2 linked regions of the Salinivibrio kushneri genome follow. Each later gene encodes a partner of the first gene's protein in a complex. Links are inferred from orthologs where the notes say so. Each region holds a gene or a part of one and is shown on either strand. Other genes may lie near its edges.

Region 1 (5,816 bases):
TGCCATTCGGTAATTTGCTCCCGCCATGCCGGTGACGTATCAGGGCATGCGAGTGCAGGGAGCACTTGATTGAGTGGGGCACATACTGGCGCTTGTGCGCGCCGCAGTTTATTGATTTCGGCCGCATCAATATCAAGGTGCACCACGTTGGCATGAGGGGCGAAGGTATCGAGCTTGCCGGTCACCCGGTCATCAAAACGCGCGCCAACCACAATCAATAAATCGGAGGCTTGCACTGCGAGGTTGGCCGCTTTGGTGCCATGCATGCCGAGCATCCCGAGATAATGCGGATAGCTTGATTCAACCGTGCCCAAGCCCTTTAGTGTGCTGACCACCGGCAGCTGACTGCGATCCAAGTAATCACGTAATGCCTCGGTGGCTTTCCCGAGTATCACGCCACCGCCGAGATAGACCATAGGGCGTTGACTGGCGCGGATGAGGGTGTTGGCTTTATCGAGCGCTTGACTGTCGACAGCGTCAGCGTCTGCAGCTCGAACCTGAGCCTCTGTGTGTGGGATCAGTGCTTGTTGCACATCTTTAGCAATATCCACCAATACTGGGCCTGGACGGCCGGATAGTGCTACTACGAATGCCTGCGCTAAGGTGCTGGTGAGTTCAGCCGGATCAGTGACCAGAAAACTGTGTTTGGTGCAGGCGAGTGATAAGCCGAGGACATCGATCTCTTGAAACGCATCCGTGCCTATCAGTGGGCTAGCGACTTGGCCGGTGATCGCGACCACAGGCACAGAGTCCATCATTGCATCGGCAAGTCCGGTGATTAAGTTAGTGGCACCCGGCCCTGATGTTGCAAGGCAGACTCCAGGACGACCACTGGCGCGGGCATACCCGATGGCGGCCATCGCCGCGCCTTGCTCGTGGCGGCATAAAATATGCTCAACCCCACCATCGTAGAGGGCATCATACACAGGCATGATCGCACCACCTGGATACCCAAATACAGTTTCAACGCCTTGTTGGCGTAAGGCTTCCACAACCCATTGTGCACCTGTCATCCTCGTCCCTCCCCGAGTAAACGGGGAGGGCAGGCGGGCGAATGATCGGTCTCTGCGCTCTCCATCATTGTTATTTCCGTTGTCGCGTGGCTATCGCCACATGAATGAAAAAAGCCCCCGAACCTGTTGGTTGCGGGGGCTTGGTTGCGATGTTGCTGCTGTATTTCGCGTACCTAAACCCCTCGCGTAATAATGACCACGATGAGGCGAATAATTAGGACGATAGCGAAGTTAGGCATTTGTCTGTCTTTTGTCGTTGTTAGCCCATTTTATGGGCTTTTTGTTAATTGTGTTTTTTTGTTTATGCCTGCTTGTTACAGGTCAGTCACGAACTCGATCTGTCGCCGAGTCTCGTGTTTAATTGTTGTGCATTTGTAGTGGTATCACAGACCTCACTCGCATGACAAGAAAAAAATACTCTTAATCATAAAATGGCTCGGCACTATAAGAGTCGAGTTTCATAGTGGTTAAACAGGGTAACGTGGAGAGAAAATGGCATTAGCGATAGTGCACAGTCGAGCCTGTGTCGGCGTGCAAGCTCCGAGTGTGACGGTAGAAGTGCATATATCCAATGGTTTACCTGGTTTTGCGCTGGTGGGGCTGCCGGAAACCACGGTAAAAGAAGCGCGGGATAGGGTGAGAAGTGCGATAGTCACATCGAATTTCGAGTTCCCTTCTCGTCGTATCACGGTGAACTTAGCACCGGCTGACTTACCCAAAGAAGGTGGACGGTTTGACTTGCCGATTGCGCTTGGGATCTTGGTGGCGTCGGGGCAACTGCCAGAGAAACGATTAGGTGAGTTTGAATTTTTGGGGGAGCTGGCATTGTCCGGGCAGTTACGTCCGGTTAAAGGCGCGCTGCCCGCCGCGTTGGCGAGCCAAAAAGCGCAGCGTGCACTGGTGGTGCCAGATGATAACGCCAGCCAGGTCGCACTGGTAGATAATGAGCGTCATGTGTCGGCCCCTGATCTGATTGCGGTGGGTCAGCACCTGACAGGCCAACAAAGCCTTTGTTTGAATACAACACAGATTGAGGCTCCAGAGCCGCCACCGGCCCGCTGCTTACGCGACATTATCGGCCAACAGCAAGGAAAGCGGGCGCTCGAAATCGCCGCCAGTGGCTCTCACAATCTCCTTTTTGTTGGCCCACCAGGCACCGGGAAAACCATGCTGGCTTCGCGTTTGTGCGATTTACTCCCGCCCATGAACGATGAGGAGGCACTCGCCTCGGCGGCGGTTACCTCTTTAACCCAGCAACCCTTGCATGAAGGAAATTGGCGTCGACGCCCGTTTCGTAGCCCTCACCACTCAAGCTCGATGGCGGCGTTGGTTGGGGGCGGCACCGTACCGCGCCCGGGCGAGATCTCTTTGTCTCACCACGGGGTGCTGTTCCTCGATGAGATGCCAGAGTTCGAGCGCCGGGTGCTTGATGCCCTGCGTGAGCCGCTAGAATCGGGGGAGATTATTATCTCTCGCGCCAATGGCAAAACCCGTTTTCCTGCGCGCTTTCAGCTGATCGGCGCATTAAATCCCAGCCCAACAGGCCATCATGAAGGGGAGCTCGCGCGTTCAAACCCACAGCAAATATTACGCTATCTTGCCCGTTTGTCTGGACCATTATTAGATAGGTTTGATATGTCGATTGAAATCCCAGCACTGCCAAGAGGGAGCCTCTCCAGTGGTGGTGACCGTGGTGAGTCTACGAGGGTGGTAAAAGCCAGAGTTGAAGCGGCGCGCACGCGGATGTTGGCGCGTCAAGGCAAGGTCAATGCGTTGCTAAGCAATCGAGAAATGGAACAACATTGCCAACTGGCTCAAACCGATGCGGCATTTTTAGAGCAAGCCTTGCATCGTTTGGGGCTGTCTGTGCGGGCGTATCATCGGATTATAAAAGTGGCGAGAACCATTGCCGATTTAGCCGACGTCGAGACGATTCAGCGTTCTCATCTTGCTGAGGCGCTGGGTTATCGGGCGATGGATGGCTTATTACGCCATCTCAACGCCCAAGTCAGTTGATTACTTCTGGGTAAGCAAGAAGTTAATCAGCTGAAAGTATTCTTCGGGGGTTTCCACTGTTTTCGGTGTCACGTGATATTTGCCGTTCACGACCACGGCAGGCACGCCGCGTAGGCCCGCTTTTTCGAATGATTGGTCAAAACGCTTCGCCATTGAATTGGCGGCAAAGCTGTTGTAAGCACCATCAAACTCTTGGCCATCAATGCCGTTATCAACAAAAAGCTGGCGCACCTCGGCCAATGATTTCGGTGGGTTTTGCGCCACGTGAATGCGGTTAAACATCACCGGAATAATGGTGTCTTGTGCGTTCAGTACCACGGCCGTTGCGTATGCACGGGTTAGGACACTGCCCATGTCTCCGCCCATAAAGGAGACGTGATTTTTCACCACTTTGGCGTTGTCAGGCACCTGCTGTTTGAGCTGTTGAACCAGTGGTTCAAATTGATAGCAGTGAGGACAGTAGAAGGAGAAAAACTCAGTGACTGTGGGCGTATCCGTCGCTGGCGTGTCCAGTACTTGGTAGTCTTCCCCCGCCTTAAAGCGTCCCGGCTTAGCGTCAGCCACTTCCATAGGCGCGGTGGATTCAGACTGCGTTTGTGTAGACTCTGCTGTTTGCGTGGTTTGTGATGACGTTTGTGTCACGCTTTCAGGCTCAGAGCAGGCGGTTAAGCCGAGGATGAGTAGCAAAGGAAACAGTTTCTTTAACATGATTGAATGACTCTCCGTTATCGATTGATCGCTTACGGGTACAGGGTAAGCGGTGGCGCTTCTAGGGTGGCAAGTTGCTCTTTAAACGCAAGTACCTGACCTTCCCAGTATTTTGCATCAGCAAACCAAGGGAATGCACGTGGAAATGCCGGGTCTTGCCAGCGTTTTGCTAGCCACGCCATATAGTGCACCATTCTCAGACCACGCAACGGCTCGATCAGTTGCAATTGATCGGCGGGAAATTCTCGAAACTCGCGATAGCCTTCTGCCAGGGTATCGAGTTGGGCGAGCTGATCGGCACGGCTGCCGTTTAAAAATAGCCACAAGTCTTGAATCGCAGGGCCGTTACGTGTGTCGTCAAAATCCACAAACAATGGGCCGTCTCGCCACAGAATATTGCTGGGGTGGCAGTCACCGTGTAAGCGGATCGCCGGCCAATCTGTGTGCCAGCGTGCGGCAATGGCGTCAATTAAGCGGTCAAGATCAGAGAAAAAGGTCGCCTGAATGCCTTCTGGGATGAGATTCGCTTCATTTAACACCTGACGAGGCTGATAAAGATGGCTGTCGAGATCAAACTTTGCCCGTTCTTGGAAGGGGGTCGCCGCGCCAACTTGGTGTAGGCGGCCGAGGTAACGGCCGACCGCCTCAAGTTGATCCCAATTATCCACTTCAAAACCTCGGCCGCCGACACTGGGAAATAACGCAAAGCGAAAGCCGTCGGTGGTAAAAAGGCTCGTACCCTCGCGGTAGATTGGGGCTACCACGGGAATATCGGCTTGGGCGAGCTCATGACAGAACGCGTGCTCTTCGAGAATTTGTGCGTTAGACCAGCGCCCGGGACGGTAAAATTTCACCACATAGCGCTGGCCATCATCTGCGACAAATTGGGCAACACGGTTTTCATAGCTGTTCAGCGCGAGCAAGCCTGATTGAGGGTAGATCCCTACTGACTCAATCGCATTTAACTGAACATCTGGCGTTAGTGCATGAAAGTCAAAACCATGGTCAGTCATGGGCATTCCGTTTGTGTGGAAAAACGCCATGGTAACAAATAAAAAGGGCGCTGCCTGCGCCCTTTTCGTCTACATACGGGGTGGCATTAAAGGTCAGTGATAAAGCGACTCTCTGCCGTGACCACTTTTTGCTCCTCACCCGATTCTCGCTCCATCACAAAAGTGATGTCAGCGATACGCTGTTCCATCTCATAGGTATCAACTGCGAGGCTGATGGGTAATGAGAATACTTCCCCTGCTTGGACATTGACCATTTGCGGGCCATGCCATTCCACATCGTTGAGCCCATTCACTGATAGCTGATAGGTCTCATCCGATTGGGTTTTATTGAGGATTTTTAATGTGTAGGTGTTTTCGACCAGCCCTTGGTTGTTGATGCGATAAAGCTGGTTACGGTCACGAATGACATCCAGCTCCATGGGCATCACTGACATCGCCAAATAGATAAACATCGCGGTAACGATAGTCATGACAACCCCGTAGCCAAGGAGCTTAGGTCGCATCACTGCGGTTTTCTTGCCTTCAAGCTTGTGCTCGGTGGTGTAGCTAATCAGTCCACGCTCATAGCCCATCCGATCCATGGTTTCATCGCAGGCATCGATACAGGCACCACAGTTGATACATTCGTATTGCAAGCCATCACGAATATCGATGCCTGTTGGGCAGACTTGCACACATAAATTACAGTCAATGCAGTCACCGAGCCCCAACTCTTTCGGATCTTTTTTGCGAGGGCGCGGGCCGCGTTTTTCGCCGCGCTTGGCATCATACCCGACGATGAAGGTGTCTTTGTCGAACATCGCTGACTGGAAGCGTGCGTAAGGGCACATATGGATACACATAATCGAGCGCATCCAGCCGGCGTTACCGTAGGTACAAGCGGCAAAGAAGATCACCCAAAAACCGACCCAGAAGCTGGTATCAAAGGTGACTAAATCGATGGCTAACTCGCGCATCGGCACAAAGTAACCGACGAAGGTCATCCCTGTAATCAAGGAGATCGCCCACCACGCTGCATGCTTAGCCGTTTTGCGCGCGGCTAGCTCAGGCGTCAGTTTTAACGAGT
Region 2 (3,998 bases), 830 kb from region 1 along the record:
TGCCGTACCCACAGCTAGAAGCCATGGTTGACGCGGCAAGAGCCGACGGCTAACGCCACCGGTGTCGCTAACGATATGAAAGCCAGTCATTTTTTTGACTGGCTTTTTTGTTAGCTGCGCTTTGGCGAAAAAGCTGGCAAAATAGCGCGCCTTAATCGCAAAGGTATGGCATGAGTCAAACACATCAATCACCACCACGTATCGTCTTGGGCCCGATGGAAGGGGTACTCGACCCGTTAATGCGCAAGTTGCTCACCGAGATTAATCACTACAGCCTCTGTGTCACCGAGTTTGTGCGCGTGGTCGACCAACGCTTGCCAGAAAAAGTCTTTCATCGCTTTTGTCCGGAGCTAGCGCAAGGGGGCTTCACCACCGCGGGCACGCCGGTCCGGGTGCAGCTTTTAGGACAAGACCCCCACGCGATGGCGGGTAACGCGGTGCGTGCCATCGAACTGGGCTCGCAAGGAATTGATATTAATTTTGGCTGCCCATCGAAAACCGTCAACGGTAACCGTGGTGGGGCTGCGCTGCTTAAAACCCCAGAGCATATGTTTGATGTGGTCAAAGCCGTGAGAGATGCGGTTGATCCGGCTTATACGGTCAGTGCCAAGATTCGCCTCGGATTTAACGATCTTGATGACTATATGTGTATTGCCCAAGCGGTGGCCGATGCGGGGGCAGATGAGCTGGTGGTACATGGGCGCACCAAGCGCGATGGTTACAAAGCGGGGACCATTCGTTGGGATTTAATTGCCGATATCAACCAACAAGTGGCTATTCCAGTGACGGCCAATGGCGATATTTGGCACCGTGACGATGCACTTCGCTGCCAAGCCATTACCGGTTGTGACACCCTAATGGTTTGCCGTGGGGCGTTAAACATGCCTAACCTCGGTCAGCATATCCGTGATGATGCCGCACCGATGCCTTGGCCTGCCGTACTAGCATTGTTAGTTCGCTATGCCGAGCAAGAGCGCCAAGGGGATAAGGCACAGTATTTCCCCAACCGCATCAAACAATGGTTTAAGTATTTGCGTCAGTATTACCCGCAAGCAGATGCGTGTTTCAAAGCGATTCGTGTATTGAATCGCGCTGATGAAATCGTTCGCGAGCTGGATAAAGCACGTCAACAAACAGAATTCATGACACAGGAAAGCTTATGTCAACACTAGTAACACTCTCTGAGCACTGGGAGGGGATGCCTGCCAGTTTTATTGAAGGTGCCCTCCTGGCCGCAAATATATGCCCGGCTCCTTTAGACCCTGATACCTGGCTGTCGGTGCTAGTGACTGCAGGAATCGAAGAGGACGGGGAGGTCGTTAGCCTCAATCAAGACGATAAGCAGACAGTACTGGCACATCTTGAGCAGCAATATCACGCCCTTATGCGTAATGATTATGTATTGCCGGATAGCTTAATGCTGTCGATGCGTGGCGAACTCGCGCAAGCTTTCGCCGAAGGTTTTTTAGCTGTCTGGCCTTATGTCGAGCCGCATTGGCACGAGGTAACGCTCAATGATGGCAGTCGTCGAATGCTTTCTGCCTTGGTGACCAGCATGTTGCTGCTGCACGATGAAGCTGGGACTTTAGCTCAAATGAAAGAGGTCGGCATTGATGTTGAGCCCGGGCAATACATTGAGCAACTGGATTTAATGATCCAAGAAGTGGCGAAAGCGGCGGATGAAGCACAACAAGGCACGCATGGTGCGCACCAGGTCAACCCATTTAAATCGATAGGCCGAAATGATCCTTGCCCATGTGGCAGTGGCGCAAAATTTAAAAAATGTTGTGGGCGTTAATTAGATGAAGCAGTCAAAACAATCCTCTTCCCTTCGTGTTGTCGCCGGTGTTGCGACCCAAGGCCATCAAGTATTGGTGGCACAACGCCAACCGGATACGCAGTTTATTAGTTGGTGGGAGTTCCCTGGGGGCAAAGTCGAGCAAGGCGAGAGCGACCAGCAAGCACTCGCGCGAGAATGGCGAGAAGAATTTGGGGTTGATATCCAAGTTGGCGCCCCGATTTTGGAAACCGAATTCGATTACGGCGACAAAGTGATCGTACTTTGCAGCTTTTGGTGTGACATTATTGATGGAACGTTAGCACTGAACCAGCATCAGGCTCTGTACTGGAGTGAGCCTCGTCGCCTCGATGCTGGAGTGTTCAGTGCCGCGGATCGCCCGTTGATTGAAACATTGCGTCATCACTTTGACACTGAGTCGGCCTGCACAGGCGCCGAGAAAGCCGACGCCATGATTCAAGCGTCGTTATGAAAAAATGCGGCGTGGGGGGCGGCCAATAAACTGGGCAATGACCACTAACACCCAGACAAACAACATGGCTGAAAAGATACCAACCAGCCATTGTGGCATTGACCATCCCAGCCACTGCCATACCACTTTGCTGCAATCACCGTAGGCTTCAAAGACGGATGGCACCCATTGGTTGAGCGGCGCCCAAGAAGGGAAGTTTACCGCCACATCACAGGTGGCACCGAACAGTTGGTTAGGGTCTGGGAATTGGTAGCTCACGTGCTCTAACGAGAGCTTTAGCGCCCACCCAGCTGTGATGCCATAGCCAAGCAAGCCGAGAGTACGCCAAAAAGGGTCGTTGGGCGCGATCAATCCAAGTAAAGCAGCGACGCCAATACCCAATAACGCGACGCGTTCATAAATACACATAACACAAGGTTCAAGTCCTTGATAGTGTTGAAAATAAAGTGCTGTGGCTTCTAGCCCGACAACACATAGAAGCAACAACAGCCAGGACGCTCGGCTGCGAGAAAACTGGTTTAAGGCGCGCCACATAACTCACTCCTGATAAAAAACAAGGCCCTATATTGAGAGCCTTGCTATTCAATCGTTTGTTGAGACTAAGGTCAATGGTAGAAGTGCGTTAGTGAGCGCTAGGTATGGCTTGCTGAGTCATATGTATGGCTTCGGAAATCCAACCTTGGTGCAGCATCCACTCGGTGGCAGGTACCAAGAAAAACTCAATGCCAATCACACCCAATACGCCCATCACAATGGTGTATGGCAACGCCATGTACACCATGCGACCGTATGAAAGACGCAGTAGTGGCGCCAGCGTTGAGGTCAGCAAGAATAAGAAAGCAGCTTGGCCGTTAGGCGTGGCCACAGAGGGCAAGTTAGTCCCTGTATTGATTGCTACAGCCAACATATCAAATTGCTCGCGGCCAATCACGCCATTGAGCAGGGCGGTTTTTACCTCGTTGATATACACGGTACCGACAAATACATTGTCTGACACCATAGAAAGCAGGCCATTGGCGATATAAAACATGGTCAGTTGCAGGTGGCCTTCCAGCGACAGCACCATATCGATGACAGGCGCAAACAAGTGTTGGTCAATGATCACTGCCACCACAGAGAAAAAGACCGCCAATAGCGCGGTGAACGGTAGCGCTTCCTCAAAGGCTTTGCCGATATGGTGCTCATCGACGACGCCCGTAAAAGCAGTGGCAAGAATGATAATGCTTAAACCAATAAGGCCCACAGCGGCTAAATGCAAGGCGAGAGCGGTGATCAGCCACACCGCAATCAGTGCTTGTACCACCAACTTGGCGATATCCTGAGGCGTACGTTTTGCCCGCTGTGCTTTATCATATTCCACCAAGATTTTTAATACATTGTGAGGCAGGTGTGCGCCATAACCGAACCAAGCAAACTTCTCGACCAGAGCACAGGTCAGTAAGCCTGCGAAGAAAACCGGCAGTGTGACGGGGGCCATTCGGAGAATAAATTCACCGAAATGCCAGCTGGCTTGGTCGGCAATGATCAAGTTTTGTGGTTCGCCAACCATGGTCATCACGCCCCCGAGGGCGGTGCCCACGCCAGCATGCATTAGTAGGCTGCGCAAAAACGCTCGATAGTTTTCCAAATCGTTGCGGCTCAGCTCGTCGCTTAAGCTTTCATCTGAAGTATGATCATGGTTAGCGCCGAACTCTTTTCCGGACGCCACGCGGTGGTAAATGGAGTAAA

The links. The genes of interacting proteins can lie anywhere in the genome.
Region 2: the proteins of N8M53_RS12735 (region 1) and dsbB are in contact, whole or in part, in a solved structure (PDB 2HI7), measured with the Escherichia coli proteins. The link is inferred for Salinivibrio kushneri from one-to-one orthologs.

What each region holds. Positions count from the first base shown.
Region 1 is NZ_CP114588.1:2,766,439-2,772,254, reverse strand. Bases 1,815-4,523 are described here. They hold N8M53_RS12735 (thiol:disulfide interchange protein DsbA/DsbL), read right to left. Parts: upstream 3,600-4,523; coding sequence 3,030-3,599; downstream 1,815-3,029. Other genes in these bases: N8M53_RS12730 (serine/threonine protein kinase), read right to left, coding at 3,770-4,523; N8M53_RS12740 (YifB family Mg chelatase-like AAA ATPase), read left to right, coding at 1,815-3,029. In the rest of the region: ilvG (acetolactate synthase 2 catalytic subunit), read right to left, coding at 1-1,013; more of N8M53_RS12740, read left to right, coding at 1,506-1,814; more of N8M53_RS12730, read right to left, coding at 4,524-4,750; cytochrome c oxidase accessory protein CcoG, read right to left, coding at 4,837-5,816. UniProt on the Escherichia coli protein: Required for disulfide bond formation in some periplasmic proteins such as PhoA or OmpA. Acts by transferring its disulfide bond to other proteins and is reduced in the process. DsbA is reoxidized by DsbB. Required for pilus biogenesis.
Region 2 is NZ_CP114588.1:1,937,794-1,941,791, reverse strand. The notes cover bases 1,035-3,998. They hold dsbB (disulfide bond formation protein DsbB), read right to left. Parts: upstream 2,805-3,998; coding sequence 2,265-2,804; downstream 1,035-2,264. Other genes in these bases: nhaB (Na(+)/H(+) antiporter NhaB), read right to left, coding at 2,893-3,998; N8M53_RS09125 ((deoxy)nucleoside triphosphate pyrophosphohydrolase), read left to right, coding at 1,803-2,270; N8M53_RS09130 (YecA family protein), read left to right, coding at 1,160-1,798; dusC (tRNA dihydrouridine(16) synthase DusC), read left to right, coding at 1,035-1,172. Outside these bases: N8M53_RS09140 (DsbA family protein), read left to right, coding at 1-53; more of dusC, read left to right, coding at 171-1,034. UniProt on the Escherichia coli protein: Required for disulfide bond formation in some periplasmic proteins such as PhoA or OmpA. Acts by oxidizing the DsbA protein.